DNA from 4 places in the Glutamicibacter sp. NPDC055354 genome. Region 2 is predicted to be linked to each of the others. Evidence: riboswitches for the same ligand, from Rfam matches in the RefSeq annotation. Region 2 holds a riboswitch; each other region holds the start of a gene.
The links. A riboswitch is a leader RNA that binds a small molecule or an ion and turns the genes downstream of it on or off. The one in region 2 is predicted to bind S-adenosylmethionine.
Positions count from the first base shown of each region.

Region 1 (7,756 bases), on a different contig from region 2:
TGCTGCAGGACTACTTCGACCGTGCGTGCAAGGACAGCTACGGCAAGCACACCCCGCATCTGCTAGGCGAGGCCCTGTCCTGGCACCAGCGCTTCCAGGAGACCGGAGACATGCGCCCGGCCAGCTAGTCGCCGGCCAGGCGGGGATCGATGCGCAGGATGCGGTCATCGCCCGCCCCTGGCTGGCCGCGCCCGTCGGTATTGTTGGTCAGCACCAGCAGTGCGCCGTCAGGATCCACTAGCACGTCGCGTAGCCGGCCGAGCCGGCCATCGAGCAGTTCATGCTCGGTGGCCGGCTCGTCCAGTTCCACCGCGCGCAGCACTTCTCCGCGCAGATTCGCCAGGTAGAGGGTGCCATCGAGGATCGCGATGCCGCTGGGGCTGGCCTCGGACGGGGACCACTGCGCAATCGGATCGGTGTACGACGGATTTCCGCCGCTTTTTCCCTCGGCTTCGGGCCAGCCGTAGTTTCCCCCGGCTTCGATGATGTTCAGCTCGTCGAAGGTGTTCTGTCCGAACTCGCTGGCGTACATGGTGCCATCAGCACTCCACGCCAGGCCCTGCACATTGCGGTGCCCATAGCTGTAGACGAGGGAATTCTCGAACGGGTTGTCGTCCGGGACGCTGCCGTCAGGTGCCATGCGCAGGATCTTTCCGCCCAGCTGCTGCAGGTCCTGGGCTTGCTGGGGATTGCCCGCATCGCCCACGGAGGCATAGAGCATCCCTTCGGAGCCGATGGCCAGCCGCCCGCCGTTGTGGATGCTGGCCGAGGGCAACCCGTCAATCAAGGTGCGCGGGGCCGACAGTGAAAGATTCCCGGCGCTGCCTTGCAACGTGAACCGCTGGATGCGGTTGCCGGATTCCGCGGTGGAATACGCATAGAGCCGGTCCGGTGCGAGGAAGGCCAGGCCCAGCAGTCCGCCTTCTCCGGTCGCCACCAGATCATCGAGCCGGGCTAATTCGCGCAGTTCTCCGGACTCCAAAACCTCCACGATCCGCCCGGAATCACGTTCGCTGACCAGCAACCTGCCCTGCGCGTAGACCATGGACCAGGGGGCTTCGAGTCCGGTGGCCAGTGGTGCTGGAACAGCTTGCGATTCGGTAGCCGTGATTGGAGGCGGCGTTGTCGCGGAGCATCCGGCGAGGAACACTGCGCCGAGCACTAGGCAGGTACCCAGAATGCGCTTCATCGAGCTGCTATCCATGCGCTGGTTGATGGCGCGTCGGGCGATAAGTCAGTTCCTGGATCCGTCCGTCCAGCAGCTTGGACTCGACAAGTTCCAGATCGTAGTCATCGACCCCGCCAAGTACCGGGGCAGAACCGCTATGCCCGGTCAGTACCGGGAAGATGGTCACCTGGATGAAGTCCACAAGACCTGCCGCCAGCAGGGAATGGTTCATCGCTAAGCAGCCGTGGGAGCGCAGCGGCACATCTGAAGTTTCCTTGAGCTGTGCGACGACTTCCAGTGCATCAGCTCGCTCCAGCGTGGTGTTTGGCCAGGACAGCGGCTCTTCCAGGGTGGTGGAGATGACGGTGGCGGGCTTGTCGTGCAGGGCCACACCCCACGCGTCTTCAACCTCGGGATTCGCCTCGATTTCTGCCCAGAAGCGGCTGAAGAGACGGAAGGTGTTGGCTCCGAAAACCATGCGGCAAGCCGGAGTGTAGAGCGCGAGGCGGTGGGCTAACAGCTCTGGCCCCTGTTTTCCCCAGTAGCCGCCCCAATCGCCGGCGGCGCTGCCGAAGCCATCGAGGCTGCTGAACACATCGAAGGTATAGGTCGCACTCATGGCGAATCTCCTGGAGCTTGAGCGTTAGATGCCACCTACCGTACGCCCGTGCTCGCGGTGTGAAAACCAGCTAGGCCGGATTCTCAGGCAAATCCATATTCTGGATATGCAACTGGCCGCTTCGTCCTTCTGAGGATGCGGTGTTTCACGTGCTCGGTATGGTGCCTCTCGCAGGACTCGCAAGTTCGCTTAGAGTGCATCTAGGGTCCCTGCTCCGAGTAGTCTTGACACATACCAAGATACTTGGAATCCGAAAATATCGAGGAGACCTCTATGGTCCTTGAACGAGGGTGACTCCGAGCGCTAATAGTTGCACGGCCAGTACGCCAAGAGCTACGGATATGAGCCCCCATCCATAGCTTTTCTTCGCTGTGGCGATAATGCCACCAGCTAAGCCAAATGCGCTAGGTAGGAAAAACATCCACAACGGCTTTGCCTCCCCTGAGCCGTTCCAATCAACTAGGGCCAGGGCCGATGCAAGCGCCAGTCCCATCATCACCCAAGTCCATAGGGGACATTTGCCGATGAGTTTCTTGGAGGAGACGTTCATTTGCGCAACTTCTTTCTTTGCTTGAGAGGACTACTTCAGTGGATTGCAGAAACATTATGTGAAGTAGAAGCTCACTGAACTGGACCGCCAACAGCCCAAGGGTATCCCTGCCGCTGCCTTCACTATTTGCAAACCCAGCGCACTAGTAGCTGGTTTGGCACATGGAGTCTTGGCTTGCGCTGAGCTGAATTGATTTAACAACTTGCCCATTTCCAGAGCATGAGAATCCGTGCCGTCGGCACGGGCCTTCTTCATGTCGAAGTAGACCTGCCCATGTCGAGTTGCCGTGCAAGCCACGTAGTCGAATCCCATCCGGCATGAGGGTCTTATTTCTCAGGCAAATCCACATTCTGGGTGCGCAACTGGCCGCGGGATAGCTGCTTGCCGGTGGATTCATCGGTGATGATGACCTCCCAGAGCTGCTGGGTGCGCCCTTGGAATAGCGCGGTGGCGATCACCTGGACCCGTGCTCCGGTGGAAGGGCGCAGGAAGTCGGTGGCGTTGTGCACGCCGACTGCGAATTGCCCGCGTTCGGCCACCGCGTAGCTGGCGCCCACCGATCCTGCGCTCTCGATGATCGAGGTGTACACGCCGCCATGGACTACGCCCCAGGGGGTGTGGTGGTTCTCGTCCAACTGCGCGTGGCCGCGTACTTCAGTGGCTGTGATTTCATCGAATTCCAGTCCGATGCTTTCGCTGAAAAGGCTGGACTTGTTGGGAATCCGTGGTGCTGAGTTATCCAATTGGTGATCCTCGGGCTAGTTCGGTGTGCTGGCTTCTAGCGCCTGGGCGCGCAGGACATTCTTCTGCACCTTACCAGTGGAGGTGCGCGGCAGATCCTGCGGGAAGACGATGGTGCGCGGCACCTTGAAACCGGCCAGCTTTTCGCGGGCGAATTCAATCAGCGTTTGCGCGTCCAGGGAGGATCCGCTGGCGCGGATGACATATGCCACCGGACGCTCGCCCCATTTCTCGTCCGCTATGCCGATGACGGCCAGGTCCAGCACCTCGGGGTGCGAGGCCAGCGCCTGCTCCACCTCGATGGTGGAGATGTTCTCGCCGCCGGAAATGATGATGTCCTTGGCCCGGTCGCGCACCTGGATGTAGCCATCCGGGTGCATGACACCCAGATCGCCGGTGTGGAACCAGCCGCCATGGAAAGCTTGGGTAGTGGCCGCTTCATCGCGGTAGTAGCCGATCATGACGTTATTGCCGCGCAGCACGATTTCGCCCATGGTCTGTCCATCCGCCGGGACATCGTTCATGTTCTCGTCAACAATGCGTGCGGACTCGGCGGTAATCATGCCAACGCCTTGGCGGGCGAGCTTCGCGGCCCGGTCCGGGCCATCGAGGGCATCCCACTCATCCTGGTACTCGCACACCGTGTACGGTCCGTATACCTCGGTGAGGCCATATACATGGACTACCTCGATGCCCAGCTTCTGCAGCTTGGAGATGATTGCCGGGGACGGGGGAGCTCCTGCGGTGGTGATGCGCAGTGGCGCATCGAGCTGGTGGGCGCGGGTGGAGTCGGCGATGATGGAGCAGACGGTCGGAGCGCCGCACAAGTGGGTGGTTCCAAGATTCTCGATGGCATCCCAAACGGAATCTTCGCGCACGCCGCGCAGACACAGGTGGGTTCCTCCCGCCGCGGTGACGGCCCATGGAGTGCACCAGCCGTTGCAGTGGAACATCGGCAGGGTCCACAAGTAGCGGGTCTTGGCGGTGAAGCCCTGGTGGTGCGCTTCGCCCAACGAGTTCAGGTAGCTGCCGCGGTGCGAGTAGAGCACACCCTTCGGCTTGCCGGTGGTGCCCGACGTGTAATTGAGAGTGATCGGAGCCCGCTCATCGGCGATGGCGTAGGGAAGTCTTTCATCCGAGGCTTGTGCGATTAGCTCGTCCAAGGTGGCGTCCACGGGCACGTCCGGACGTTCTCCGGCGTACTGGTCATCGGTGATCTCGATGAGCGCCTCCAGCGTTGGGTTCTCGCGGCGCAGGGTCTTCGTGTTCTCCAACAGCTCTGTGTCGGCAAGCATCAGCTTGGCAGCAGAATGATCAATGATGTATTGCAGCTCGTGGGCCGAAAGTCGGGTGTTCAGGGCAACGAGGACTGCGCCTGACAGCGGTACGGCGTAATGCGCCATGAGCATTTCGGGAGTATTCGGTGCCAGCACGGCCACGCGGTCGCCCGGCTCAATGCGAGCCTTCAGCGCCTGGGCAAAGCGGTGCACCCGTGCTTCGAAATCTTCATAGGAGAAGCTGCGAGTTCCATGGATGACGGCGGTCTTCTTCGGATAGGCCTCGGCTGTGCGTTCCAAGAAACGCAGTGGGGTCAATTCTGAATGGTTTGCCTGAATCTCTACCATGGTGTGGCTATTCCTCAATCGTCATCGATGGTTACGGAGAACAATAAGCAGGAGTGTGACTCAATGCACTCCATGACCAATAGTGGCATGAACCTCAGCGTCATGCCGGGAAACCAAGTTTCATTACGGTGGGCGGTAGGGAATTCGCGCCAGGGCCCCGAGCCCAGGGGAGACGTTAGTGTTCTGCCGAATCAAGAGCGGCGGAAGCCTGCTGCGATCATGGGGCCGAGGCGTTCAAGAAGCGCGGCGTATGGCGAATAAAAGACTGCCCAAGGACTTCTGGCGGGGCCTTGGATCGAATATTGCGTCGAATATTGCGATTTGCGAAGTGAAATGTTTGACGGCTGTTCGTCATGAGCCATATCGTTTTAAACAGAATCAAGAGCATCAGCTATAAGCCCTGGCTTGCTGATCGGCAACCCTCTCAACGGTAGTGGGGTGCTCCAGGTGAGGATTCGGTTCCACACAAAATGTGCTGGAACAAGTACCGCACACGGCGCGGAACTTCAGCCCAAGCGGCTTCGAGTAACGAGAAGCCAATGCTTGCAGGCTACTGCGCGGTGGGCAAGACCCAAAGGAATCGAGCCATGTCATTGAATCTTGAACTTGACCCGTTGACCCTGCGCAAGGTTTTCGCTCAGCATCCATCAGGGGTAGCCGCCCTCTGTGCAGAACTGGATGGCGTGAAGACGGGAATTGTCGCTTCATCGTTTACCGTGGGAGTTTCCCTCGAACCTGCACTGGTGATGTTCGCCGTGCAGAAGTCCTCGAACACTTGGCCAAAGCTGCGCGAAGCTGGCCGCATTGGCGTCTCAGTGCTGAGCGAACGCAATGATGGTGTCTGCGCTCAGATTGCCTCGAAAAATGGCGACCGGTTCCGCGGAATCGATACCTATTCCTCGGATCAGGGCGCGCTCTTCGTCAACGACTCAACGTTGTGGCTGGAGACTTCGATCTACAACGAGGTCGAAGCGGGGGATCACTGGGTAGTCCTGATGGAAGTCCACGGGCACCGCACCTCCGAGCACTCGCCACAGATCTTCCATGATTCGCGGTTCCATTCGCTGCCGATTCCTGAGCTCGTATAAGCGCTTCGCATCTTCCAAAGCTCCGGCCAGATCAAATCATCGATCTGGCCGGAGCTTTTTGAATTCCGGTTAGGCGGGTTGAGCCGTTCCCCGCAGCCCTCGACACCGGCAATGCCCGTTCTCTCTCGCCACCCTGAAGACGTGGCAAGATGGCTGGCAATCTCATGGCCTGCCATCTTGGGCCAGCTGCCCCAGGCATTTGGCGATGACCTCGTCATCAAAGTATCTGTCGCGAGAAACCTTGAACTCGCCATATCCGCCACCCGCCTGGGCTGTCGAACAGAACCGCGCAGGTAGCTCATGGATCCTCGCTGCACGCTGGACCAGAGTGGCAGCGAATTGCCGGCAACCCTCGGATGGGGTTTCCGAGCCATGCAAAGGCTGCGCATCACAAATGAAACCGGCGCTTTATGGGGTCTTCACTGGCGCGCGTCGCGGACGCGAAGTGGCGAGAGTGCGCCGGCAGCCCAGTCGCTGATCCAGGTTCGCCCGCCGAGTCGTTGCACACATTAAGTTATCCACCGCCCCCGAACGCAGAAACCCTGGCCGATTGTGGACTACTGGAAGATCCGGCCTTGCTGGCGAATTTAATCCACGGTGACTTAGGGTTTTGTAAATTCACCAGTATCCACAAGGTTATCCACAAAACTGTGGACAAGACATGGGCAAATGTGTGCAAAGGGTGAAAAACCCTGGGAACTGGGCGATTAAGGGTGTTGATAGCCTTGGGCCGGTTGGCGTGAGCTTCAATGAATTAAGTTTCTGTCCACAGGTGTGCGAATACAAACAACCAAGTCAACAGATACTAATGATACGTAGAGTGGGGTAATCCACAGAGTTCTCCCCAGACTGTGAACAGGGAACTCCACAGGTAGAGGAGTGTTATCCACATATTCTGTGGATAATGAGGTTTACGCCTGTTAATAACAGCCCTAGTGTTGGGTTCGGGAGAGAAATATCCACAGGCGCCTGACATCCAAATGTCCGTATCGACTGACACGATGAAGCGTTGCCATGAGGCAAGGATAATTTTTCCCAGCGGGTCAATAGGGGATGGAAGTGTCTGCAATGAGTGCTGAGCCGGTTTACGAAGGACGAGATTCCGACGCAGGGCGCAAGCCGCCACAGGATATCGAGGCCGAGATGTCGGTCCTCGGTGGCATGATGCTCTCCAAGGACGCCATTGCTGACGTCGTTGAATCCATTCGCGGCACCGACTTCTACCGTCCCTCCCACGAATCAATTTACGAGGCGATTGTCGACCTCTACGGTCGTGGCGAACCAGCCGATGCGGTCACCGTAGCCGACTTGCTGACCAAGCGCGGCGAGATCTCGCGCATTGGTGGCGCCGCCTACCTTCACAATCTCATCCAGCAGGTTCCAACTGCAGCCAACGCCGGGTACTACGCAGAAATCGTGCGCGAACGCGCCGTGCTGCGCCGATTGGTTGACGCCGGAACGCGTATTGTCCAGATGGGCTACTCTCCAGATGGTGAAGTTGATGCGATCGTCAACGAAGCCCAGGCAGAGGTCTACAAGGTGGCCGAGAACCGCAGCAGTGAAGACTACGTGCGCCTTTCGGACATCATCGAAGACACCGTTGATGAAATCGAGAACGCGGCCAACGCGGGCGATGGCATTACCGGTGTGCCCACCGGATTCTATGAATTCGACGAGCTGACCCAGGGCCTGAAGGGCGGCCAGATGATCATCATCGCCGCCCGTCCTGCGGTGGGCAAGTCAACCTTCGCGCTGGACTTCGCCCGTTCTGCTGCCATCAAGCACAATATGGCCACCGTGTTCTTCTCCTTGGAAATGGGCCGCAATGAAATTGCGATGCGCCTGCTCTCGGCCGAAGCATCCATCCAGCTCCAGGATCTGCGCAAGGGCTCGGTGGAAGACGCACAGTGGACCAAGATCGCCACGACCATGGGCCGGCTGAACGAAGCCCCGTTGTTCATTGAT
Region 1 is NZ_JBSHMB010000003.1:230,618-238,373, reverse strand. Features, by position in the region: gene ACWICV_RS14375 (acetyl-CoA hydrolase/transferase family protein) at 1-128, shown strand, start outside; gene ACWICV_RS14370 (PQQ-dependent sugar dehydrogenase) at 125-1,189, opposite strand; gene ACWICV_RS14365 (dihydrofolate reductase family protein) at 1,197-1,787, opposite strand; gene ACWICV_RS14360 (hypothetical protein) at 2,059-2,337, opposite strand; gene ACWICV_RS14355 (PaaI family thioesterase) at 2,664-3,080, opposite strand; gene ACWICV_RS14350 (long-chain-fatty-acid--CoA ligase) at 3,096-4,703, opposite strand; SAM riboswitch class IV at 5,080-5,196, shown strand; gene ACWICV_RS14345 (flavin reductase family protein) at 5,291-5,791, shown strand; gene dnaB (replicative DNA helicase) at 6,860-7,756, shown strand, end outside.
Region 1: another riboswitch for S-adenosylmethionine. It lies ahead of ACWICV_RS14345 (flavin reductase family protein); the one in region 2 lies ahead of ACWICV_RS10425 (hypothetical protein).

Region 2 (7,756 bases):
CGGGGATGCTGGTGGCAAGGTGCCTGGTCTGGGACAAGGTTGGGGCGTCGGTGGAAGCAAGGGTTTCAGTCATGGCTCAAGCCTAGAAATCCCCGTGACACGCGTCATTGGTCATTGCATCCAAGTCCAGCATCTTTCTTGGATAATTTACCCAATGATTACGCTTTTGCAGCTGGGCGCGGAGTTGGGCACCGAGTTCTTCCCTGCCAGCACCGGAACCTTCCGTGCCCAGCCGGTCAGCGGGGTGCACGTCTCTGAGCTGGAAGATCCCACCACCTATCTGGATGGCGGCGAGCTGCTGCTGACCACCGGCATGCCATTCGCCGCGAGCGAGGAAGCTTCCCGCGCATACATGCGCCGGCTGCAGGACAAAAAGGTCTGCGCCCTGGGACTGGGCCTGGGTCCATGGCTTCGCACGGTGCCTGAGCACGTCATCGCCGCCTGCGACGCTGCCGGCATAGAGCTGGGGATCGTCCCGGACCAAGTGCCCTTCCAGAACATTTCACGGGCATACTGGCGCCTGGCCTCACGTGATCAGGCTTCGAACCTGATGGGTTCCTTGGGCACGCAGACTGCCTTGGCGCGTGCCGCCGTACGCCCGGATGCCATCAATGCAGTCGTGCGGGGCTTGGCTGAGGCAGTGAACGGCTGGGCCGCCTATCTTTCCGTCGATTCCCGGCCGGCGGCCTGCTACCCGGCATCCGCCGAAGCGTTCCTGGGCGAACTCCGTCACGAGTCCATGCGCTTTCGGCGCAATGGCATGCCCTCGGCGTCCACCTTCGAGGTCCAGGGCCACGAAGTAGCGCTCTATCCCATCCTGTCCGGAACCACGATCCACGGATATCTCGGAGTTGCCGCCGGGCGCAGGCCGACCAAGGCCGACCGGCAGATCATCATGACGGCCTGCACGTTGCTCTCCTTGCGCGCCAGGCAACGGGAATTGGCTGCCAGCACGAATAACGCGCTCAGCTCGGCCACCGCAAAATTGTTGCTGCATGGCCAGCCCGAGGCGGCAGGCCTGGTCGGGGAAGAAGCCGGATTGGGCAGAATACCTGTTCGTGTGCGAATCCTGCTGTACCGGGCAGGTGCCGATACCGATGCAGCAACCGCACTTCATGCGCTGCCCTCGCTGGCGCGCCCCGCCGCCTTGCCCGATGTCGCCGCAGCGGTACGCAAGTGCCAGCTTCACTATGAGGACGGCGCCGAACATTATTTGATACTTCCCGAACCCGCAGACAGTTCCGGCAATGGCGAGGTAGTGGCACCGCAGGCTGCAACCGCAACGGGCCCGATGGCGTGCGGGCGATTTGATTCCCCCGCACCCGAAGTCCACGCCGTACTCTCCCAACCATTGAACTTGGCCGAGATCCCTGCCAATTTGCCTGCCCTGCGCCAAACGCTGGACGCTGTCCCGTTCGGGACCATGGCCTGCGGCGCCCCGGGCTTCGATGCCAGCGCAGAGACCTGGGTCAAGGCCCTCGCAGCGTACGCGCGCGCCGATCTGCTCTCCGCGGTCACCTCCTACCTGCGCCATCGCGGCCATTGGGAAGAAGCCTCCCGCGAATTGGGCATCCACCGAAATTCCTTGCGCCACCGCATCACCGTGGCCCAGGAATTGCTTGGCGCCAATCTCGATGATCCGGATGCCGCCGCCTCGCTCTGGCTGGCCCTGCGCCGGGCACAGAAATAGGCACGCCGCAGTCTCTGCAATAGCCAGATCCCGCGGCGTGCCCTAGGTACAGCCGTCAGCCCTTGAGCCGAGTCCGGCTATCGTGCGGCGCACTGGCGCGTCGCGTTGCTGCGGCGTCCGGGCCGGTGGCACCGAGCTTGGCTTGCTGGCGGATGCTCAGCTTCTGCAGCAATTCCTCTTCCGCGAATTCGCCCGGCGCAATCCCGCGTGGCACCCGCAGCAAGAAGGCCATGCCCAGGATCCACCAAGCGGCGAAGAGCAGCCACGGCTGCCACCCGATGGCCGCCGGCATTCCCGGAAGATACAGCGAAATCAGGCCGGCGCAGAAGACCACCGACAGTACGCCGATGACCTTGCCGCCGTTTCCCGCACCGCCCACGCGCAGCGGGCGTTGCATCTGCGGTTCGCGCTGGCGCAGAATCAAGAACGCCACGCCCACCAGCAGGTAGGCGATCACGATCGACGGCGAACCGGAATCCACCAACCACCCGAGCATGGCGGTGCCGAAGAATGGAGCCAGAATGGAGAGGCCGCCAATGAACAGCAGTGCATGGCTCGGTGTGCGGTGCTTCGGATGCAGGTAGGCAAACCAGCGTGGCAGCATCCCGGAACTGGCCATCGCGTACATCAGCCGCGAAGCACCCATCAGCAACGAATTCCACGAGGTGAGGATACCGGCAATGCCGCCGGCGATCAGCACCTTTGACATGATTTCGGAATTGAACAGTGCCCCCATCGCGTCGGCAGTGGCAAGTTCGGATCCGGCGAGCGCCGAAGCGCCCATTCCCGAGGCGGTGGCCAGGATGATCCCCACATACCAGGCGGTGGCGATCAGCACCGAAATCACCACGTACTTGCCAATTTTTCGCGGGGCGATGTCGCATTCCTCGGCGGACTGCGGGATCACGTCGAAGCCGACGAACATGAACGGCACCACGATCATCACGCCGAAGAAGCCGGCCACCCCGTTTTCGAAGAATGGTTCCATATTCCTGCTCTCGCCTCCGGTGAATGCGCCAGCAAGCAGCATTGCGCCGATGACGAAGAGGAAGAGCACCACGAAGGTCTGCACTACACCGGCGGTCTTGATGCCCCGGATGTTAATCCAGGTGATCGCTATCGCACCGGCGACACCGACCAGCGCCCAAGTCAAGTAGACCTCTGAGCCAGCGATCTCCCATAATCTGATCTGCGAAAGCTCCGGGAAGAGATAGAGCACGGATTTGGGCAGTGCCACTGCTTCAAAGGCCACGATCGCAATGTAGCCGCCGACGATGGCCCACGAACCGGCAAAAGACCAGCGGGCGCCCATGGCGCGCAGCAAGTAGTTGTGCTCACCGCCTGCTTTCGGCATGGCCGCAACGAGTTCGGCATAGGTCAGGCCGACTACCGCCATGATGCCACCGCCAACCAGCATGGCCAGCGTGGCTCCCAGCGGACCGGCGGTGGTAATCCAGTCGCCGGTGAGCACGACCCAGCCAAAACCGATCATCGCGCCAACGCCTATGGCCAAGGCATCCCAGCGGCCGAGGACCTTCTTGAGGCCTGGTTCTGCGGTGTGGTTCTTCGCGGTTTTTCCTGACATGGCAACCCCTTCTGGAAAGTTGATCAGGATCACACTATGCAAAATCGCGCCAAAGGGTATTGGATGTTTTGACTAAATTTCAGGCTATTTTGCCCAAATCAGGAGGCTAGGCCTTGCCGGAGCGCTTCTTGCTGGCTTTCACCAGCGCGCGGTCGACCTCGTGAATGCCCAGGCAGAAGCCTGCGGACATGACCAGCGATTTGATCGTCAGTTCGGAAAGGTCATCAGCTACGTACACCAGCTGGATCGGTCCGGCCAGGACCAGCAGGACACCGGTCCACAGCACATACGCCCACGAGGTGCGTGCCTGCGCCATCACCGGGAAGCGTGCCCGTCGGCGAATCGTCCGCACGCCAATGGTGACAATGACGACGGCCAGAATCGCGGCGCCAATGAAGAAGAAATTGCGTTGGGTGCGGATCCAGGTCAAGGTGGTGCCAATAAGAACGCCGAAAAGTATCGAAGCCCACCAGCTGATACTGCGCAGTTGATCTTGCGCAGCGGTTGGTTCGCCTGTCCTCACGCCTCTCCCATCACTGATTGTCCCGAGCGCCCGGAACAACGCATCGTTCCTAGAATACGCGGTTCATCTCCCCGCAGACGAACGCGCAGCCGCACTGCGCATGCCGTGCCATGGCAGCAAGTGCCGTGGCTTGGCGTCATGAGAGGATCAGCGTCCAGGTAACCACAGCGACCTCATCAGAATCGTTTTCCCAGCTATGCGGTTCACGCCCGGGGAAGGTGATCGTATCGCCTGCTTCGAGTTCTACGCGCTGATCAGGCAATACCAGGATGAATTTTCCAGCGATCACGTGCAGCACTTCCAGCTCGCAATCCACCGAATACAGTTCCGCTTCACCGGTGCCCTTTGGCGCAATCTCGGCGCGAATCATCTGCACCCGCTTCTCGCTGCGCGGCGTGACCAGCTGCTCCGTGATGCCGTCACCGCCCAGGGAAACACGGGGCGCCTGCTCCAGTCGGACCAGTTTCGTTTCAGGAACCTCGAAGAGGGTACCGACCTCCATGCCCAGCACTTCGCACAACCGCAAAAGAGTGGAAACCGAAGGGCTGGTCAGGTCGCGCTCCACACGCGAGAGGAAACCCTTGGTCAGTCCGGATAGCTCGGCGACCTGGTCAATGGTCATACGCTGGGTCTGGCGCACCCCGCGCAGCCTCGCACCGATATTGATCGCAGCACCGGTTGGTTCAACTGGCAAGGTTTTCATCGTTTGGCTCCTCGACGTTTTCTGCAGCAACAACCGCAACCACTTTGGCTTCAAGGCCTGCGGGGCAAGTTTACCAATGGTAAACACACCGCGCCCTCTACCGCGAGGCTGCAGCGCTCACTAGACTCTGTCCATGGACAGCACCAAGGACAAGCTCTGCGGGTACCTGAACGACGCGCGCGAGAATGCGATCTACAAGGCAGAAGGCCTCGCCGAACACCTGGCACGCACTCCGCTCACCCCCACAGGCACCCATATCCTGGGAGTACTGCACCATTTGGCGATCAATGAATACGAATATTTCGGCACCTGCCTCAAGCGCAGGGCCGATGACCGCTACGTTCGCGAATTCATTGCGCCGCATGATCCCGACGCGGATTTCCTCCCGCCAGCAGATATGGATGCGCAACAGCTGATCGGCCTGTATCGGAAAGCCATCGCCTTCGCCGATGAAGCCATCAGCGACCTGCCCCTGGACTGTCCCGTAGAGGTACCGTGGTGGGGGCCAGCTGGCAAAACCACCTTGGATCACCTGCTCATCCATGCGCTCGCCGAGACCTCCCGGCATGCAGGGCATCTGGATATTATCCGCGAGCAGCTCGATGGCCGTGCTGGCTGGACCGCGCAACTGGATCTGCTGCCCGGCTACACCGCGGGGCAATGGGCCGAACAACGCGAGAAGCTGCAGCAACTGGCCAATGCCTTTGCCCCGGGCAGCTGAGCCGCAGTCATATTACGCATTCGGACTTCACCGCGCCCTGCCACCGGCGGTACCATCGGAAATGTTGCTTCACGAGACGCGGCGCCAAGCTCCGACTGGCCGCGCACCAACCCCAAGTTCATGGGTGGTTCGGATGAGGAAGCGGTCCGCGCATCAACAGGTGCACGGGCAAGAGCTCGCAAGAGAGTTGACGTCCCATGGCATATCCGATTCTGCCCGTCATCGACCGCCAGACCGGCCAAGTGCAGTTCAAGGCCGAAGGCCGCTGGCGCACCCGCTACGTTGCAGATCCGCTCAGGCTTGAACAGCTCATTGCTCGTTGTGCCCGCCGGCCGACCTTCGATCCGGCCACATCTGAATTGCTGCTGGTGGTGCCAGTCGCCGGAGATCCTGCGGGCAAGCGATTTGCTTTTAGTCTTGCCAAATTCCCAAGTGCAGGAGCCCTGACTAAACTGGGTAGTTGATCCGATCCACGGGTTTCATTGGGAAACTCCATGTTCCAGGAGAGTCATCTTCGCGATGTCACAGCACTCAGCAACCGAACCTACCAAAGCGCAGATCCAGCGATGGCGCAAGTATCTCGCTGATGAAGTCGCAGAAGGCTCCATCTACCGGGCCCTCGCGGAAAAGAAAACCGGGCAGGAACGGCAAATCCTGCTGGGCCTGGCAGAGGCGGAAGCACGCCACGAATCCCACTGGCGCGTCCTGCTCGGCGAACATGTCAAGGAAGTCCGCCCGTCGCTGCGCCGCACCATGCTGCGTTTCCTGGCATTGCATTTCGGTTCGGTCTTCGTGCTGGCCATGGCCCAGCGCTCCGAGAGCAGTTCGCCCTACCGCGATGACAAGGACGCCACCGCGCAGATGGCGGCCGACGAACAGGTCCACGAAGAAGTCGTTCGCGCGCTTGCTACAGCAGGCCGTGCGCGCCTTTCGGGCAACTTCCGTGCTGCGGTCTTCGGCGCCAACGACGGGCTGGTTTCCAATCTCGCGTTGATCATGGGCATCGGTGCGACCGGTGTTTCAGCGACCTTCGTGCTGTTCTCCGGCATTGCCGGCTTGCTGGCCGGTGCACTGTCCATGGCAGCTGGCGAATACGTTTCGGTGCGTTCCCAGCGCGAGCTGCTGACAGCTTCACGCCCAACCCAGGTCACGCTGACAGCGGCCCCGAACCTTGATCTGGACGCCAACGAGCTGCTGCTAATCTATAAGGCCCGCGGCATGAGCGATGAAGATGCCGAGCACCGGGCCGCCGAACGCATGGGCCTGTTCACCTGCGATTGCAACCCCGACTTCTCGCTGAACCCAGAGGGTCGCGGCGAAGAACTCGAGAAGGAGCACCAGGAGCTGGGTTCGGCCACCGGTGCGGCGGCCACCTCGTTCTTCCTCTTTGCTTCCGGTGCTGTGGTGCCGATCCTGCCGTATATCCTTGGCCTGTCCGGCATGACCGCGATCATCGTCTCGGTAGTCCTGGTGGGATTGGCCCTGATGATCACCGGCGGGATCGTAGGCCTGCTCTCCGGTGCCTCGCCACTCAAGCGCGGCCTGCGCCAGCTAGCCATCGGCTGGGGCGCAGCGGCCATCACCTACTGCTTGGGCCTGATCTTCGACGTCAGCATCAGCTAGTAGCCCGCTACGTTGCGACTGCCGGTACGGCACTGTCTGTACCGGCATTTTCCATGCCGTGCTCTAGCTGTTCTCCGGCCGCCGGGTACGCCGGCGCAGGGTTTGCATGCTCTGGATGAACTCCATCGCTTCTTCGGCGGTTTCCACCAGAGCAATCTTCTGTTCCATGACACGGTCCTTGGCCAGGGCCTGAAGCAGCGGCCAAGCAGGCAGATCCCTCGTCCAATAGTCCTTGCCGATCAGCACCATCGGCACCACGCGAGCACCGGTAGCGTAGTAGTTTTCGCAGGCATCCTGGAAGATTTCCTGCACCGTGCCAGCGGCCCCGGGCAGAACTACCAGCCCGCCGTTGGACTGCTCCAGCAGAATCGCTTCACGAATGGAATTGGCGAAGAACTTGGCAATCTGGGTGGCAAACAGATTCGGCGGCTCATGGCCGTAGAACCAGGTTGGCACGCCCAGGGACTGCCGCTGGCTCGGGAAACGCTCCTTGACCATCAACGCAGTTCTCGCCCAGCCGGTGCGCTGATGGATCGCATCTGGCACTTCGGCCAGCATCTGCAATGCCGTAGCGACATCTTCTGGTCCGTAATCGGCCAGCCACGCACCGGCATTGGCAGCTTCCATTGCGCCGGGGCCTCCACCGGTGGCGACCGCGTAGCCGGCCCGGGTAATCATGCGCCCAAGCTCCAAAGCTTGCGCATACTGCGCAGTGCCCCGGCTCATCGCATGCCCGCCCATCACCCCGATAATCGGGGTTTCCTTGAACGTGCCCTCGTACACTGCCGAGACCAGCGCCTGGCCAATGTGGTGATCATGCAGGGTTCTTGCCAGCGCATTGCTATCGCTATCGGAATTCACCGCTGCATGCTGCTGGGAGTACGCGTAGATCTTCGCATCAGGCACATGCT
Region 2 is NZ_JBSHMB010000002.1:43,470-51,225, reverse strand. Features, by position in the region: gene ACWICV_RS10455 (aminotransferase class III-fold pyridoxal phosphate-dependent enzyme) at 1-73, opposite strand, end outside; gene ACWICV_RS10450 (PucR family transcriptional regulator) at 155-1,690, shown strand; gene ACWICV_RS10445 (APC family permease) at 1,746-3,275, opposite strand; gene ACWICV_RS10440 (hypothetical protein) at 3,382-3,798, opposite strand; gene ACWICV_RS10435 (helix-turn-helix domain-containing protein) at 3,935-4,501, opposite strand; gene ACWICV_RS10430 (DinB family protein) at 4,635-5,222, shown strand; SAM riboswitch class IV at 5,290-5,403, shown strand; gene ACWICV_RS10425 (hypothetical protein) at 5,420-5,686, shown strand; gene ACWICV_RS10420 (VIT1/CCC1 transporter family protein) at 5,742-6,845, shown strand; gene ACWICV_RS10415 (LOG family protein) at 6,909-7,756, opposite strand, start outside.

Region 3 (7,756 bases), on a different contig from region 2:
GGCACTTCCATGGCCACCCCGCACGTAGCGGGCATGGTCGCACTGATGAAGTCGGCAGACCCTGGGATGTCCCCCGCCTCCGTGGAAACTGCGTTGAAGCAGGGCACCCGCGCGATGCCAGGCGGTTGCAGCATCGGTTGCGGCGCCGGACTGGTGGATGCCGCCAAGATCATGAATGCCCTGGACGGCAGCAACCCAACACCAACCCCGGAGCCAACTCCGGATCCGGAGCCAAGCGGCAACCTGCTGAAGAATGCTGGCTTCGAGAACGGGGCGGATTACTGGACCGCCAACCGCGCCGACACCTTCGAGTCCGGCTCGGCAGCCCGCTCCGGCAGCGGATTAGCTGGGCTGAATGGTTGGGGCAATTCCAACACCTACACCCTGGACCAGAAGGTCGCCATCCCGGCAGATGCCACCAATGCGCAGCTGGAGTTCTACCTGCATGTGCTGACCAATGAAACTACTGCCTATAGCCAGTACGACAAGCTGACCGTACAGGTTCTGGACGGCTACGGAACCTACAACGTGGGCACCTGGTCGAACTTGGATGCCGGCTCGTCCTACGAACTGCAGGCTGTTGACCTGAACAACTTCCGCGGTAAGACCGTTACTTTGCGTTTCAAGGGCGTGGAAGACAGCTCGCAGGCTACCTTGTTCCGCATTGATGATGCATCGGTAGCCGCCAGCTAGAGGATCGACCAGAAAAGTCCACTATTACCTGCGCAAGCGCGGGACCAATCGGTGCCGCGCTTGCTGCGGGAAAGATAGGGAGATCGCCTAGCTCAAGGTCCAGGAGCGCTTGGACAGGCCGTACCAGAAACCGTCAATTGCCGTCTTGGCATCAATTCCACCCGAGGCGTATGCCGCTCCCAGCGCAACGTACAGCGGAGCCCAATGCTCCGAGCGAGGGTGCGCTTCACGGGCCGCCGGGGCCTTGTGCAGGAAGTCGAGGATCGAGTCCACATCCCCGCGGACCATCGCCTCCTCAGCCCAGTGGTCGAACTCGCTGGAGGCCGATGGCGGCGCCGAATCCGGCCCGCCGGCTGGGTTGAACCAGCGCAAGTTGTGGGTGGTGAATCCGGAGCCAACGATCAAGGTTCCCCGCTCGCGCAAGGGTGCCAAGCTCTTGCCCAGATCAAAGAGTCCTGCAGGATCCAGTGTTGGCATGGACATCTGCACCACAGGTACATCCGCATCCGGGAACATTTCCTTCAGCGGCACGTAGGCGCCATGGTCCAGTCCACGCGTCTCGTCGCGCTCCACGTGATGGCCATAGGCCGAGGTCAGCCGTTCGACTTCATTGGCCAGCCCGGGCGCCATTGGCGCATCGTAGCGAACGTCGTAGTACTTCTGGTCGAAGCCCCAGAAGTCGTAGACCAATTCGTTCTTCTGCTGGGTAGCACTCAGCGTCACCGGCGCATTTTCCCAGTGCGCGGAGATCATCAGAATATCTTTCGGCTTCTCGAAAGTGCCGGACCAGCTAGCCAGCTCCTGGGTCCAGCGCTGGTCGTCGGCGAGTGGCGGTGCACCATGGCTAAGGAACAAGACGGGAGGGGTATCGGATAGATGATTCATGATTAAAAACTACCAACCATTAGTTGAAGCGTCAAGCTTTATTTTCATGAATCCCGATATCCAATTCATGCAAGACCCTCAATGCTCTCCAAGAGGCCCGTGGACAGTGCGGACAGATTCGCCGCACCACGTTGGGTCCAACGCCAGCGGCAACGGAGGCCATGGCTTTCTTGCTCTGCTTCTTAGCGGCGGCGGAAATCTATTGCTTCTCTAATCACAAATGCAATTGGCAAGTCGTTCCTAAGCTGCGCCGGAGAAGTGGAACTGTACGGCTTTGCAGGCATCAGGCGTTGCCTGGCCAGTCTTTTCCAAGCCATTAATTACGCTCAGCTGGGGATTCGCAGTACGTTCAACACTTCGGCTTCGAACGGCTGCGGTTTCCAATATCAGACTTATTGACCATTAATCTTTAGAATGGTTTGTATGCAAGAAGAAGAACTGATGCAGACGGTCGAAGAAGAATTCACCGCCATCTTATTGCGCGCCCGCCAGATGCTGATCCGTCGCGCCAAGATCATCCACCCGGACCTGCAGGATCCGGGGTACCGCTTGCTTGCAGTGGTCATCCGTGATGAAGCCCAGCAACAGGGAGCACTCGCAGAAAAACTGCGTCTGGACAAGGCGACTATTTCCCGCCTCGTGCAGCACCTCGAGTCTCTGGAACTTGTCACCCGCACCCAGGATCCTTCCGATGGCCGGGCCCAGCTGGTCTCGGCAACAGAAATCGCCAAGGAGAAGTGGCGCTCCAGCGGTAACACGCTGCGTGAGGAACTGCGCCGCCAGCTCAAGGAATGGGAAGCCGCCGAACTGAAGAATTTTGGAGATCTCCTGCACCGCCTCAACGACAGCTTTGAACAGATTCTCTAGTTCCCGATCTTCAGCTGAAGCCTTGGAGACCTTCTGGTTTCCAAGGCTTCAGCTTTTTAGGCTCACTCCATCAGCGCCAGGAAATCATCGGCGCTTAACGCCGCACTCTGCGCGGCTTGGGCAGTCTCTCCCAGGACATCATTGAACAGCTGCGTCTTCTTGGCCTGCAGCGCGAGCACCTTGGATTCGATGGTGTCCTTTGCCACCAAGCGATACACATAGACCGGACGAGTTTGCCCAATGCGGTGGGCCCGGTCAATAGCCTGGGCTTCGGCCTGCGGGTTCCACCATGGGTCCAGCAAGATGCAGTAGTCGGCGGAAGTGAGGTTAATGCCGAAGCCGCCGGACTTCAGCGAGATGAAGAAGACCGGGAAATCTCCCTCGCCGAAACCGTCAATCAGTTCCTTGCGCCTAGGGCCAGTGGTGGACCCATCAAGGTATCCGTGCTCAATGCCCAGCTCTTCAGCGACGTCGCGTGCCTTGGCCAAGAAACTGGTGAATTGGCTAAAGACCAGAATCTTATGCCCTTCAGAAACCGCGTCCCCCATGAGTTCGCGCAGCATTTCAAGCTTCGCGCTCGGGGCATCGCCCTCCCCTACCAGGGACGGATCCAAGGCCAGCTGGCGCAGCAAGGTCAGCGATTGGAGAATCTGGAAGCGATTCGAATCAACGTCGTCAACCAGGCCCAGGACTTCTTGCCGCACGCGCTGGAAGCGGCGGTCATAGGCTTTGCGGTGCCCCGGCTCCAGTTCGACTTCCAGCACCTGTTCGGTCTTCGCCGGCAGCTCTGGAACGACCTGTTCCTTGGTACGGCGCAGCACGAACGGACGCAGACGGCTCTTCAGGCGCTCCAAGCGCTCCTGGTCTCCGTCGGCAATTGGTTTCTGGTAGTTGTCCTTGAAGGACTTCGCACCGCCCAACAGGCCCGGTGCAGCCAGTGAGACCAACGCCCACAGTTCCATCAGGTTGTTTTCCATGGGTGTGCCAGTGACCACGAATTTGCACGGCACTGGCAGCTGCCGGGCCTGCTTATAGCCTTTGGAGGCATGGTTCTTCAGCTGCTGGGCCTCGTCCATGATCATGACGTTGAAGCCGGCTGCTTCGAAATCCTCATAGGCCAGGCGGAAGATCGTGTAGCTGGTAACTACCAGCTGGGCATCACCGATCTGCGCAGCCATGCTTTGGCCGCTCTTTCTAGCTGTTGAAGTAATGCCGGTGACGCTCATCTGCGGCGCAAATCGCTGCGCCTCATTGATCCAGTTACCCACCACCGAGGTAGGAGCCAGCACCAGGAATTTCTGTGCAGGATCCTCGACGCGCGCTTGTTCAAGGCAAGCCAGCAGCTGGACGGTCTTGCCCAGACCCATATCGTCGGCAAGGACGCCACCGAGATCATGGGTACGCAAGAAGTTGAGCCAGGATAGGCCGTGGCCCTGATACGGGCGCAGTTCAGCGTTGAACGTTTCCGCTAGCTGGACCGGCTGCATTTCTTCACCGCTTTGCAGCGCCTTCATGGTCTGCAGCCACTGGTTGTGCTGGGCTTCGATAATGCCCAGATCCACCAGTTCTTGCCACCAGTCGATGCTCAACTTATGGATGCGGATCGTATCGCCCTGCACCGTGCCCAGCTCCCCGGCCTCTGATATCAGCTGGCGCAGCTGCGTGAAATCTGCACCATCAATCGGGATCACCGTAAGGTCATCGAGGACGAGATACTCATCTTGCTTGGTCAAGGCCTCCAGCAGCAGTGGGAACGGGACCTTGGTCTCGTCCAGGAGCACTTCCACAGACAAGTCGAACCAGTCCCCCGTGCTTTCGCCGGCTTCGACACTGACAGCGGCCGGCGCGTGGCTGATCCGGTACTTCGGCAGCCTGTTCTGCTCTTCAACGACCACATCAGGATGCTCTGCCAAGAGCGGCAATGCGTAGACCAAGAAATCGATGGATTCGGAGGTGCTGAATTCCTTCGGCGGGAAGATTCCTGAAGAGGTCAGTTGCCCCAAGGAAGCCTGCGCGCCGAGCTTGTCCTGCACCGAAGCAGCAATTTCCTTTTCCACGGCATACTGGCGGGGGCCCGCGGAGGCGTACTCCCAGGAATAGCTCACGGTCAGCGGAGTTCGGATGCTCTCCAGGGACAGCTTGAGGCTGGGGCGTGCTGGAACAGGGATGCTGTAGCTGTCATCCTCGCTCTTCAACGGTGCCATCAGGCGCAATCGATCCAGGTGCTGGCGCTCGAAAAGCTCAACGCCTTCCTGCGGGATGGATTGCGCACCGGATTCAATAAATGTGGCCAGTTCCTTCGTGACCGGTTCAGCGAACCGGGCCAAACCGATTTCCCTGGCCTTCGGCAAGGGGCTGGACGCGTAAGTCAACAAGGTCGGCGGCGTGCCTATGGGCAAGAGGTAGACGTGCTCTTCGCTCGGCCCGCGCAGCTTCCCTTCCATGCTCAGGCCATGTTCACCGCGACGCACATCCACGTGTGCCATGGCTGGTTGCTCGCTGAACTCCACCGGGGCCTTGGCCGTAGAACCACCGTTGACGATCTGCACTCCAGCTTCACGCAGGGCTTCGAACGCATCCAGCAGGTCCTGGCCTGGAAGATCCATCAAGGAGATCCACTCCTTGGGATCCCACGAATGGCGATAAGTATCTTGTTCAACGTGTTCACGCAACCGGTCCAGTTCAACGACCGCACGACGCTGCTTCTTGGAGAACCGCGCATCAAAAGCAACATTGCGCCAGCTGATCCCGGTTTGGATCCAGGGGCTCTTGGTTCCCTGGCGGGCCGGGCGTGCCTGCAAGGTCAGCGCGTCCTCGCCGCCATAACGGGGTTCGCTGACCACTTTCAGGATCAATCCCAGCGGTTCTTCGACAGCCAGCGGCTCATCGGAAATGACTGGAAGCAGACGGTCAAGGGTACGTTCCCACTGCGGCTTGCTATTGCGTTTCCATGCGTGGGGATCCACCCCGGAGTCGGAGACGAAGAAGCCCTGGTCTTCTTCGGTGGTGACCTCGATGAGCAAGGCGGCGACATCTTCACAGGACTGAACCCCCGGATGCTTCCCGCAGAAGCTGGTGAAGCTGATATTGCCCTCGGTGATTTCCAATTGGGCCATCACCGATTCGCGCAGCACCACACCGGAGATGCGGGTAGATCCCGGTTGCATTACCCGGTTGGCGATCTGCACTTTTCCGGAATCACACAGGAACTGGCCCAGGTTGTATTCGGATTCGGTCACCAAGGTCTGGGCCGCAGAAAGTGTCAGCTGGAATTCCATACTCGCCGTTCATTGTTCGTGCAGTGGGCGCCCGAGAGCTAGATTCCATCTTAGCGAGCCGGAAAGCAAGATGCCCGGTGACGAAAAGTTACTTCTGCCCTTTACCCGCGGGCCCTGCAACCGATAGAAATTAATCACTGAATCACGAGTTCCACTCTTTGAGCCCTGGCTGAATGGACGGCAACCCTCCTGCGTCATTGTGCGGGGTGCCCCAGGTGAAGATTCGACGCATCTTGACAGCCAAGATGCGTAAGCGATGGCGCCCCTTGCGCCAGAAAGGGGATCAATTCCCCATGACTAATGCAGCATCTGCCCCAACCGTATCCGAAGACCGCGCACAGCGCCTGCAGGAAGCAGGCAAGGGCTGGGGCGAACGAATTTCGGCTGCCCCGCAAAGTGCCCAATTGACTTTCACCGTCGAGGGCGAAGGCTTCGATTCAGTAGCCAGCAACATTGTCTCGGGCAAGCACACCTTCCAGGTCGACGAGCCAGCTGCCCTGGGTGGCAGCGACCTGGCCGCAAGCCCCGTGGAATACGCGCTCGGAGCGCTCATCTCCTGCCAGGTTGTGGTCTACCGCTTGTACGCGCAGAACCTCGGCATCCAGGTGGACGAGGTAAAGATTGTGGCCAATGGCCACCTAGATGTCCGTGGCCTGTTCGGCATTGACAAGTCCATCCGCCCGGGATTCTCGTCGGTGGATCTGGACATCCAGATCACCGGCCCGGAATCGGCCGAACGCTATGAAGAACTGCGCCAGGCAGTGGATGCCCATTGCCCGGTGCTGGACCTCTTCGCCAATCCGGTACCGGTCAATACCGCTGTGAGCATCGCAGGTTCAAACTAATTTTATAGAGGCGTATCGCCACCGCTCACCATGACGCCGGTGGCGATACGCGTCTGACGGCACGGTGTTTCCCGCCGCCTAAACATAATTTGCGCGATCAGTGATATCCCCTGGACAGGCAATATGTTCAGATTGGAAAGCCCGCCTCTGACTAGTAGTTCAGCCTCTCGACTCATTGTGCATTGATGGGTAGAATTCGCTATCATCATTACCTCATCTTGGGTATAAGCGCAGAGGAATCACTGATGCAAATTGCTGGTAGAACCATCATGTCGGCGGCACTTGCGGCAGTACTTGCGTTGCCCCCTGCTGCGGCCGGTGCCGTCACAACGGACATCGACGACTCTCAGCCACCAGAAATTATCGACGTCACCATCGACAAACCGGTACTAATGCCGGGTGAAACCGGAACGTATACGGTACGATTCACCGACGAGAATCCCCTCTCAGAATCGGAATACATAAACTGGTCGCCACAGACTTTGCCATTATGGTCTGAAGTGACCAGCGAAAAACTTCACGGCGGCAACATCATTCCGGGAAGCCTGAGCACCGACGCTAATGGCGTTACCAGCTACCAGCTCCAGTTTAGGATCTTGGACAACGCCCCGTACGGTCACTATGACAATTCAAGCTCGATGGTGGTTCCCGACGCGCGAGGAAATTACACTGACGTAGCGGCTCCAACATTCCAAGTTGACGACCCGCGGCATCCCATCGATAACGAGCCCATTATTACCGGAGACCGGACCGTAGGCCAGAATCTGGCTGCATCAATCTCGGCCCCCGGAGCTAGCCTCCAATTTCAGTGGAATCTTGACAGCGATTCGGCTCCACAGCTCGTGGGCACAACGAAAACTATTGCGGTGCTTCCCCAGTGGGGTGGCGGCAACCTCGAGCTTCTAGCTACGGCAACCTGGCCTGACGGCAAACAACTCACCCGCCGCAGCTTCAGCGGCTACATTCAAAATCAAATCGTCGATCTGGGGTCAGTGACGTTCAGTGCACCGCCGGCCGTTGGAACACGGACGCAGGCAATATTTACGCCTAATCCCGAGCTACCCTTCGAGTTGCCCTGGTCCGAGGTTCAGGTGCATTCCGTTGCCGAGCTGAACATCGTTGATGCATCCTTCAGCCCCTTCCCTGGGGGCGAAGGCGTCCCGCTCCGGGCAGTATTGAACTATGAAC
Region 3 is NZ_JBSHMB010000001.1:1,791,307-1,799,062, forward strand. Features, by position in the region: gene ACWICV_RS08355 (S8 family peptidase) at 1-693, shown strand, start outside; gene ACWICV_RS08360 (dioxygenase family protein) at 781-1,578, opposite strand; gene ACWICV_RS08365 (MarR family winged helix-turn-helix transcriptional regulator) at 2,002-2,445, shown strand; gene ACWICV_RS08370 (DEAD/DEAH box helicase) at 2,508-5,723, opposite strand; SAM riboswitch class IV at 5,864-5,985, shown strand; gene ACWICV_RS08375 (OsmC family protein) at 6,017-6,568, shown strand; gene ACWICV_RS08380 (hypothetical protein) at 6,814-7,756, shown strand, end outside.
Region 3: another riboswitch for S-adenosylmethionine. It lies ahead of ACWICV_RS08375 (OsmC family protein); the one in region 2 lies ahead of ACWICV_RS10425 (hypothetical protein).

Region 4 (7,756 bases), on a different contig from region 2:
CGGTGCCAACTCCGAGCTGCGTGCACTGGCCGAGGTTTACGCTTCGGATGATGCCAAGGAGAAGTTCGTCAATGACTTCGCCTCCGCTTGGGCCAAGCTCATGGACGCAGATCGCTTCGAACTGCGCAGCAAGTAGCAGCTGCTGGGCCGCGAGCCCGTAGCAATTAGTGCTGGGCTGCTGCTTCCCGCAAGGGAGGCAGCAGCCCAGCACTTGTTTCATGCGGGAGCTGCCCGTCAGAACAGCGTCGCGGCGCCGCTGGCGAAGTCCGGGTTCTCCAGCTTCAGCAGCTCGGACTTGGCTTCCAAGCCTCCCAGGTAGCCGCCCAATGAACCATCGGTGCGCAGCACCCGATGGCAGGGCAGCACGATGGGAATCGGGTTGGTGGCGCAGGCTGAACCGACGGCCCGCACCGCCTTCGGCTTGCCGATCTGCTGCGCCAGCTGGGCGTAGCTCAGGGTATGCCCGTAATCGATATGACCCAGTTCCAGCTGCACCTGGCGGCGGAACTCGGTGGAGAGCTGCAAGTCCACCGGAAGATCGAAGCCATGCCGCTGGCCCGCGAAATACTCCTCCAGTTGCCGGGCGGCACCATCCAGGCTCGACTTGTCGCGCAGGATCCGCGGGCTGAGCCTTTCCGAGAGCACCTCCAGAATCCGGTCATGGCCTTCGGATTCAAAAGCGACCCGGACCAGCCCGGCATCGGTGCTGGCCAGCAGCAAGGCCCCCACGGGGCTATCGACCACGCGATAGGCAACATCAACAAGTTCCCGTGCACGGGCCCGCTCAACGAGCCGGCCCTGCAGCGAGTCGAGGATTTGCGCTTCAGCGGCCGTAGCCTGCTGCCGATAATTTATTCCGTTCATGGCTGCTCCCTCCATAGTTCTTGGTCATCCATCCGGGCCCGCAGATTCTTGATCCCATCGGCGCCCGAATGCCGGGCGGCAGCTTCGGTGCCGGAAAGGATTCCGGCAATTTGCGCGTAGCTCATTCCGCCCAGATAGCGGTAGGCCACCACCTGCCGCTGCTTGCCAGGAAGCTGGTTCACCTCATGCCACAGCTGCAGGTTCTCCAACTGCAGATCCGGCCGTTGGGCCGATGGGGCCAGGCTGTCCACGTCTTGGCCGATGAGGATTTCCGGCTTGTTCCTGCGCAACTCGTCAATGGCTTTGTTCCGGGCAATACGCACTAGCCATGCCAGGACATTGGCGTCTTCAGGCAATTGCGGGTACGCCTTGAGCGCGGCAAGGAACGTTTCGGACCAGGCGTCTTGCGCGCGATGCTCATCAAGCAGGGCACGGCAAACGCGCAGGACGTTCAGTCCATAGTCCTGGACTATCCGCTCGAACGGTGCTTGCATGGATCTCCTGGCATTTTGCGCCTTCATGGCTTCTCACCATGTAAACGTACGAGGAGACCATTTTGTGAGGCGTGAATGAAAAAAATTTCCTTCACGCAGAGACCCCATGGATTCCTAGAATGCCATCAGATCCAATTCGCTGGCGATCTGCTCAAGGCGGATCAAGTCCAAGTGGAGCATTTCGCCATTTTCCACGCCTTGGGGATCCGTGGTTCCGGCCAATGCGTCACGGATGGTGCGCATGGTGGCCCCATGGCTGACAATCATGACCTTGCGCCCGGCATGCCTGCTGGCCAAGTCCAGCAGCGCTGGCACCGCACGGCTCAAGATCTGGGCACGCGGCTCACGCAGGTCCTTGGCAGCAGCCGATTCCGCTTCGCTGACCTCGGCCATGATCCGGCCTTCCAGCGGGCCGAAGCCGCGTTCAATGAGTTCCGGAACAGCGTTCCCCGTCTCGGCCTCGATCTGCTGGGCAATCAGCGCGGCAGTTTCCCGGGCACGTTCCAAGGGCGAAGCAAGTACCAGCGACCAGTTCTGGCCGATGAGCTGGCGCCCGACCTCGCGAGCTTGTTCGCGCCCGGTATCGTTCAACGGGATATCGGTACGCCCCTGCAGGCGCCCTGCAAGGTTCCAATCGGTCTGCCCGTGTCGCACCAGTGCCAGCGAAGTATCCATGACTCCAGCCTAACCGGGGTAATAGGTATCGAAGAATCTCCGATAACAGCTCCAATACGCAACGTTACGACTCATAGTTGGGTCACGAACGGTCATGTTGCGAAGATTATTACACCATCCCGAGCGGCTGAGAGATCTGGTTCGATGACGCCGCAGCAACCTGCCACATCCGGTGGTTACGGTGCTACCGCCAGAAACGATGCAGCCGCCTACCCGTTGGACCACAGCAGGAAGCGACATTGATTCCGGGATTCCTGCCTCGATCGCGGCCCGCCCTGCGGTGCCCGCGAAACCCCAATCGACAAGGAGTCGTAAGCCACCATGGCAGATCACAAGTTTGGATTCCGCACCCGAGCATTGCATGCCGGAGGCACCCCCGATGCCGAGCATGGCTCACGCGCAGTGCCGATTTACCAGACCACTTCGTTCGTCTTCAAGGACGCTGACGATGCGGCCAACCTCTTTGCCCTGCAGAAGTACGGCAACATCTACTCGCGTATCGGCAACCCGACCGTAGCGGCTTTCGAAGAGCGCATGGCTTCGCTGGAAGGCGGCATCGGAGCGGTAGCCACCGGCTCGGGCATGGCCGCGGAATTCGTCACCTTCGCGGCCTTGGCCCAGGCAGGCGACCACATTGTGGCTTCCTCGAAGCTCTATGGCGGCACCATCACCCAGCTCGATGTCTCGCTGCGCCGCTTCGGCATCAACACCACTTTCATCGACTCCAATGATCCCGCCGACTTCGAAGCGGCGATCCAGGAAAACACCAAGGCCGTCTACACCGAGGTGGTGGCCAACCCGTCCGGCGACATCGCTGACCTGAAGGGCCTGGCCGAGGTGGCGCACCGCCACGATCTCCCGCTGGTAGTCGATTCGACGCTCACTCCCCCGTACATCCTGCGCCCTATCGAGCACGGCGCGGATATCGTGATCCACTCGGCCACCAAGTTCATCGGCGGGCACGGCACCACCCTGGGCGGCGTGGTCATCGAGTCGGGCAAGTTCAACTGGGGCAATGGCAAGTTCCCCACCATGACCGAACCGGTTGCCAGCTACGGCAACGTCTCCTGGTGGGACAACTTCGGCGAGTACGGCTTCCTGACCAAGCTGCGCAGCGAGCAGCTGCGCGACTTCGGACCGGCTCTGCCGGCCCAGTCCGCATTCCAGCTGCTGCAGGGCCTGGAGACCTTGCCGCAGCGCATGGACAACCACCTGTCCAACGCGAAGCAGGTCGCTGCCTGGTTGCAGGCCGATGAGCGCGTGACCTACGTGAACTATGCCGGCCTGGAATCCCACCCGCAGCACGCGCAGGCCAAGGAGCTGCTGCCCATGGGCGTCGGCTCGGTCTTCAGCTTCGGGGTGAAGGGCGGGCGCGAAGCCGGCTCGAAGTTCATCGAAGCCCTGCAGTTGGCCAGCCACCTGGCCAACATCGGCGATGCCCGCACCCTGGTGCTGCACCCGGCCTCCACCACCCACCAGCAACTGAGCGCCGAGCAGCTGGTCTCCGCTGGCGTGCCAGAAGATTTGATCCGCCTGTCGGTAGGACTGGAAGATGTCGAGGACATCCTCTGGGATCTGGACCAGGCGCTGGCCGCTTCGCAGGAAGCGATTGCCGGTTCCGCCGCAGGGTTCGAGGCACCGGCCTACGACGGTTCCGCCTGCGCATTGCCAACCGCTTCGAAGGGAGCAATCTAATGACTGCCGTTGATACCGCTTGGGAAGGCCCGGGAGCCGCACAGCGCCTGGAGATCCTGCGTGACACCAAGTCCATCGCCATTGTCGGCGCCTCGAACAAGCCATCGCGCGCCAGCTATTTTGTGGCTACCTACCTGCTCTCCTCCTCCAAGTACAAGGTGTATTTCATCAACCCGGTAATCGATGAGATCCTGGGCCAGCCGGTGTACAAGTCGCTGGCCGATCTGCCGGAGACCCCGGATCTGGTGGAGGTTTTCCGCAAGCACGATGACCTGCCTACCGTGTTGGACGAGGCCCTGGCCGTAGGCGCGAAGACCCTGTGGCTGCAGCTGGGATCCTGGCACGAGGAAGTGGCCCGGCGCGCCGAGGCCGCGGGCATGAATGTGGTCATGGACCGCTGCGTGAAGATCGAGCACGCCCGCTTCCACGGCGGCCTGCGCCTGGCTGGATTCAATACCGGCGTCATTTCCTCCAAGCGCCAGGTACTTGCCTAGGGAGTCCAAGATTCCAGGAAATGGGTGCATGCAACATTGCGTTGCATGCACCCATTTTTCTGCGGCAATTCCCCGGAAATGGCCGGTTTGGTCAACGACGCTGAACTTTTGCACGGAGCATTCCGAAGGAAGAACAAGACCTCTGCCGAACCATGGTCGACGCAATTGGCCCACGGCATGCCGTGGGTGTGGCCCCGAAGTGCCCGACGCGTTCAATCACAGATCGAAAAATCTGCAAACCACAGCACTGCAACGCAAGGCCAAACGACCCAAACCCTAAAACAGGCAGAGAGAATCGATTTTGATTCGCTACGAGCGCGAACGAAAGAAGAAAAATCCCGCCCGCACTGCTATATGAAAACTCAATTCCCCTGGCCCGAGAACATTCCAGCATCTCGCAATAGCATTGCGCCTGAGCTGGTCAAGTTTTTGGGACACGAACTTTGATCTTTTTGTACATTTCCTCAAGCCGTCAAAGCTAGAGGATCCCTTTCCTGATATGAGTCCAGAACCGCCTGGGGCTAACTCCGCCATTTGCCGTATACGGGCGCTTCCGGTTGTACCAAACCGCGATGCACTCCTTCACTGCGGCACACGCAGCCACCCTGCTGCTGAAGAACCTGTGGTGGAACATTTCCTTCTTGGTCGTCCAGAAGGCTGACTCGGCGACGGAATTATCCCAGGGACACCCCGGCGCGTCCCGTCGACTACCGCACCCTGTGCGCAGCACACCACCTCTGGAACGCGCCGAGGTACATTGGGGCCTCGGTCTGAATGGAACACACTACCAAACTGGATGAACGCCTGCGACGCAGCAAGCCCCCTCGAGTCAATGGCCAACTACGTTTACATGTTCTTACCCATTGACCAGCCCACGATCTGTCGCGAATTCAAATCGATCACCGTCGCCAAATACAACCAGCCTTCACCGGCGCGCAGGCAGGCAATATCGCCTAACAGTTTCGCCGCAAGCCGCGAGGAGCGGAAGTCAGGAATGCCGAGATTGTCGACCCTATGGTTTTCTATACGCACCGTCCGGGATTGGCGCTCACGCACGGTCGTGGTTTTGAAGGCGCTCATCCGCCTGGCCCGGATTCTCAGCTCTTTCATGAGCGACATCACCGTGGATGTCGAGATGTCTTCCTCATGGTTTTTGCGGATCAAATCCACTAATTGTCCGCCACCGGCGACCTGGTTGGACGCCTCACACTCGTCCTGGAGCAGTTTCGTGCGGTGTGCTCGCAGGACTTAGGCTTCGCTCAGCTCTTGGCAGGCGTTCAGACATCGGTAGTGACTGCCCCTGGAATTCTGGGTTTCCTGCCCATCCAGTTCACTGGATACTCGCCTATGTGGGCTTCGATGAAGTCTAAGACCGCGCTTACTCCTTACTGTTCGAGGCGCGATAGGCACCGACAACTTTTATGAAGCCGTTCTCCCGTTTCACCTTCAACAGTTCTTTGCGCAGGTTCTCGTTGTGGACCGTTTCACTGGGCCGTGTTCTTCGGTTTCCGCTATGGGACGCTCGGCGCGGTCGGCGCGGGATTCTGAGCGCTCATTGACCTCTATTTGAAATAAGAGCGCCATAGGTACGTCTAGTACTGTTTAATGCATTTAAGAGTTTTTTAAATTTACGACATCGAAAGGCTTTGGATGTCGCGCTCACAATCAATTACCCTGCGTCCATTTCGCAGCGCAGACACCGAATTCTTTGCCAGCATGGCCTCGGATGAACGTGTAGCTCGTTTTATTGGGTATGGGGAGCCATGGGACCGGCAAACCATCAACGCCTGCGTTAAGCAATCCCTCCAACATGAACCACTCGACACTGTGGGGGGCTCTCGATGGTTCCTAGCTACTGAAGCAAATGCAGCAGTGGGCCTCGTGTTTTGCACCCGGCAGGAAAGTTGCGTGGAGGTCGGTTACTGGGTATCTCCAGATCAATGGGGGCGAGGAGTTGGTGGAGCCGTGCTCGATAGCACCCTGATTTCAATTCCCAAGATATACGGAATTACGAAATTCAGTGCCCGCGTAGCTCCGGCTAACACTGCTTCAACCCGACTGCTCACCAGTCGAGGATTCAGACTGGAAAAACGTGATGACATGCTTGAGTACTACACACTGGAATAGCCTTCTGTGGGTAACCGAACGCAGCCTAGATTCCTGATTGAACCAGTTGGGGGTGAAATGTATTTGGTTTAGTAGCCGATCCGTAGAATTTTGGCACGCGATTATTGAACCGTTCTTCAAGGGGTTCGGTAGATCTAACATGAAACCTGCTATGTCATGCCGAATACTTTCTATACTGCAAATATGACTTCCCCTCCTACCTCGACCATCGGGCTTGGTACTTGGTCCCGTGAACCAGGTACTGCTCTAGTGCAAGCAACTGCCTTGCCTAGCGATGCGACCTCATCATTTGTGATTCTGAGCGAAACGCACACCATTGATGTCTCTACGGAGTGGGAGCCTCATTCGCACCTGGCCCATGAGCTCTTATGGACCCAAGATGGGACACTCACCGCTCGAATCGAAGGACAGATTTTTACGGTCTCCGAGGGTCATGGTCTGTGGATTCCGTCCGGAGCGCTGCACGGTGGACGCCTGACCGCAAATGTAGAACTTTTCAGCGCGTTCTTTTCCCCTGAACGAACCACCACCCCATTCAGTACCCCTACAGTGATCGACATGAAACCGTTGCTTAAGTCGTTGCTGGTCCATTTATCCAGTCGGGAACTGAGCCAAGAAGCCAGAGCGCGTGCGGAGGCTGTAGTTTTCGACGTACTCAAACCATCAGCTCATCAGCTAGCGCTGCGCTTGCCCGATGACCCTCGTATCCATGGCATTGCCAACCGTTTACTAGCCAACCCTGCGGATAACCGATCTCTCGAGCGATGGGCGGTAGATGCTGGAATCAGCTCACGAACCATCACGCGAGTCTTCCGCGAAGCAACCGGCTTATCCTTTGCCCAGTGGCGTCAAGCGGTGAAAATTCATCGCGCCCTGGAGCTGCTCACCAACGGTGAAGGCGTCCAAGACATCTCTGAAATGCTGGGCTACGCGCAGCCGAGTACTTTTATCGACGCTTTTCGACGCACCTTGGGCTCCACACCTGGCACATTCGCCTTAGCAAATGTGAATAGGTGACCGAAAAGCCGGATGCACTGTCAGAAATCATCGATTGCTGACATCGATTAGTTAACTTAGACTTACCTAAGTGAAAATACCTATTCAAATCGGACGTATTCAATCCGTTCCTTACGCATGCTAGACGTGGCGTCCGGAGCAGCATCCGCCGCAGCCGGAACGATGCTCGCCCACGAGGTAGTACTGCGCTACGGCAAAAGCACTGTAGTGGACGGTGCTTCCATCCGTTTATCCCCGGGTGAAGTCACCGCACTCATTGGACCCAATGGCAGCGGGAAATCCACACTTCTCCGTTCCATGGCAAGGTTGCATGAGCGCGCCGCGGGGGTGATCACGCTCTCCAATTCTCACGGGGAGGCCCGCGAAATTAGCACGCTGAATGGACGAACA
Region 4 is NZ_JBSHMB010000004.1:77,878-85,633, reverse strand. Features, by position in the region: gene katG (catalase/peroxidase HPI) at 1-136, shown strand, start outside; gene ACWICV_RS15475 (methylated-DNA--[protein]-cysteine S-methyltransferase) at 235-864, opposite strand; gene ACWICV_RS15470 (RNA polymerase sigma factor) at 861-1,358, opposite strand; gene ACWICV_RS15465 (histidine phosphatase family protein) at 1,473-2,033, opposite strand; SAM riboswitch class I at 2,145-2,239, shown strand; gene ACWICV_RS15460 (O-acetylhomoserine aminocarboxypropyltransferase/cysteine synthase family protein) at 2,355-3,728, shown strand; gene ACWICV_RS15455 (CoA-binding protein) at 3,728-4,222, shown strand; gene ACWICV_RS15450 (hypothetical protein) at 4,268-4,669, shown strand; partial or broken gene ACWICV_RS15445 (IS3 family transposase) at 4,687-5,761, opposite strand; gene ACWICV_RS15440 (GNAT family N-acetyltransferase) at 5,873-6,349, shown strand; gene ACWICV_RS15435 (helix-turn-helix transcriptional regulator) at 6,533-7,366, shown strand; gene ACWICV_RS15430 (ABC transporter ATP-binding protein) at 7,484-7,756, shown strand, end outside.
Region 4: another riboswitch for S-adenosylmethionine. It lies ahead of ACWICV_RS15460 (O-acetylhomoserine aminocarboxypropyltransferase/cysteine synthase family protein); the one in region 2 lies ahead of ACWICV_RS10425 (hypothetical protein).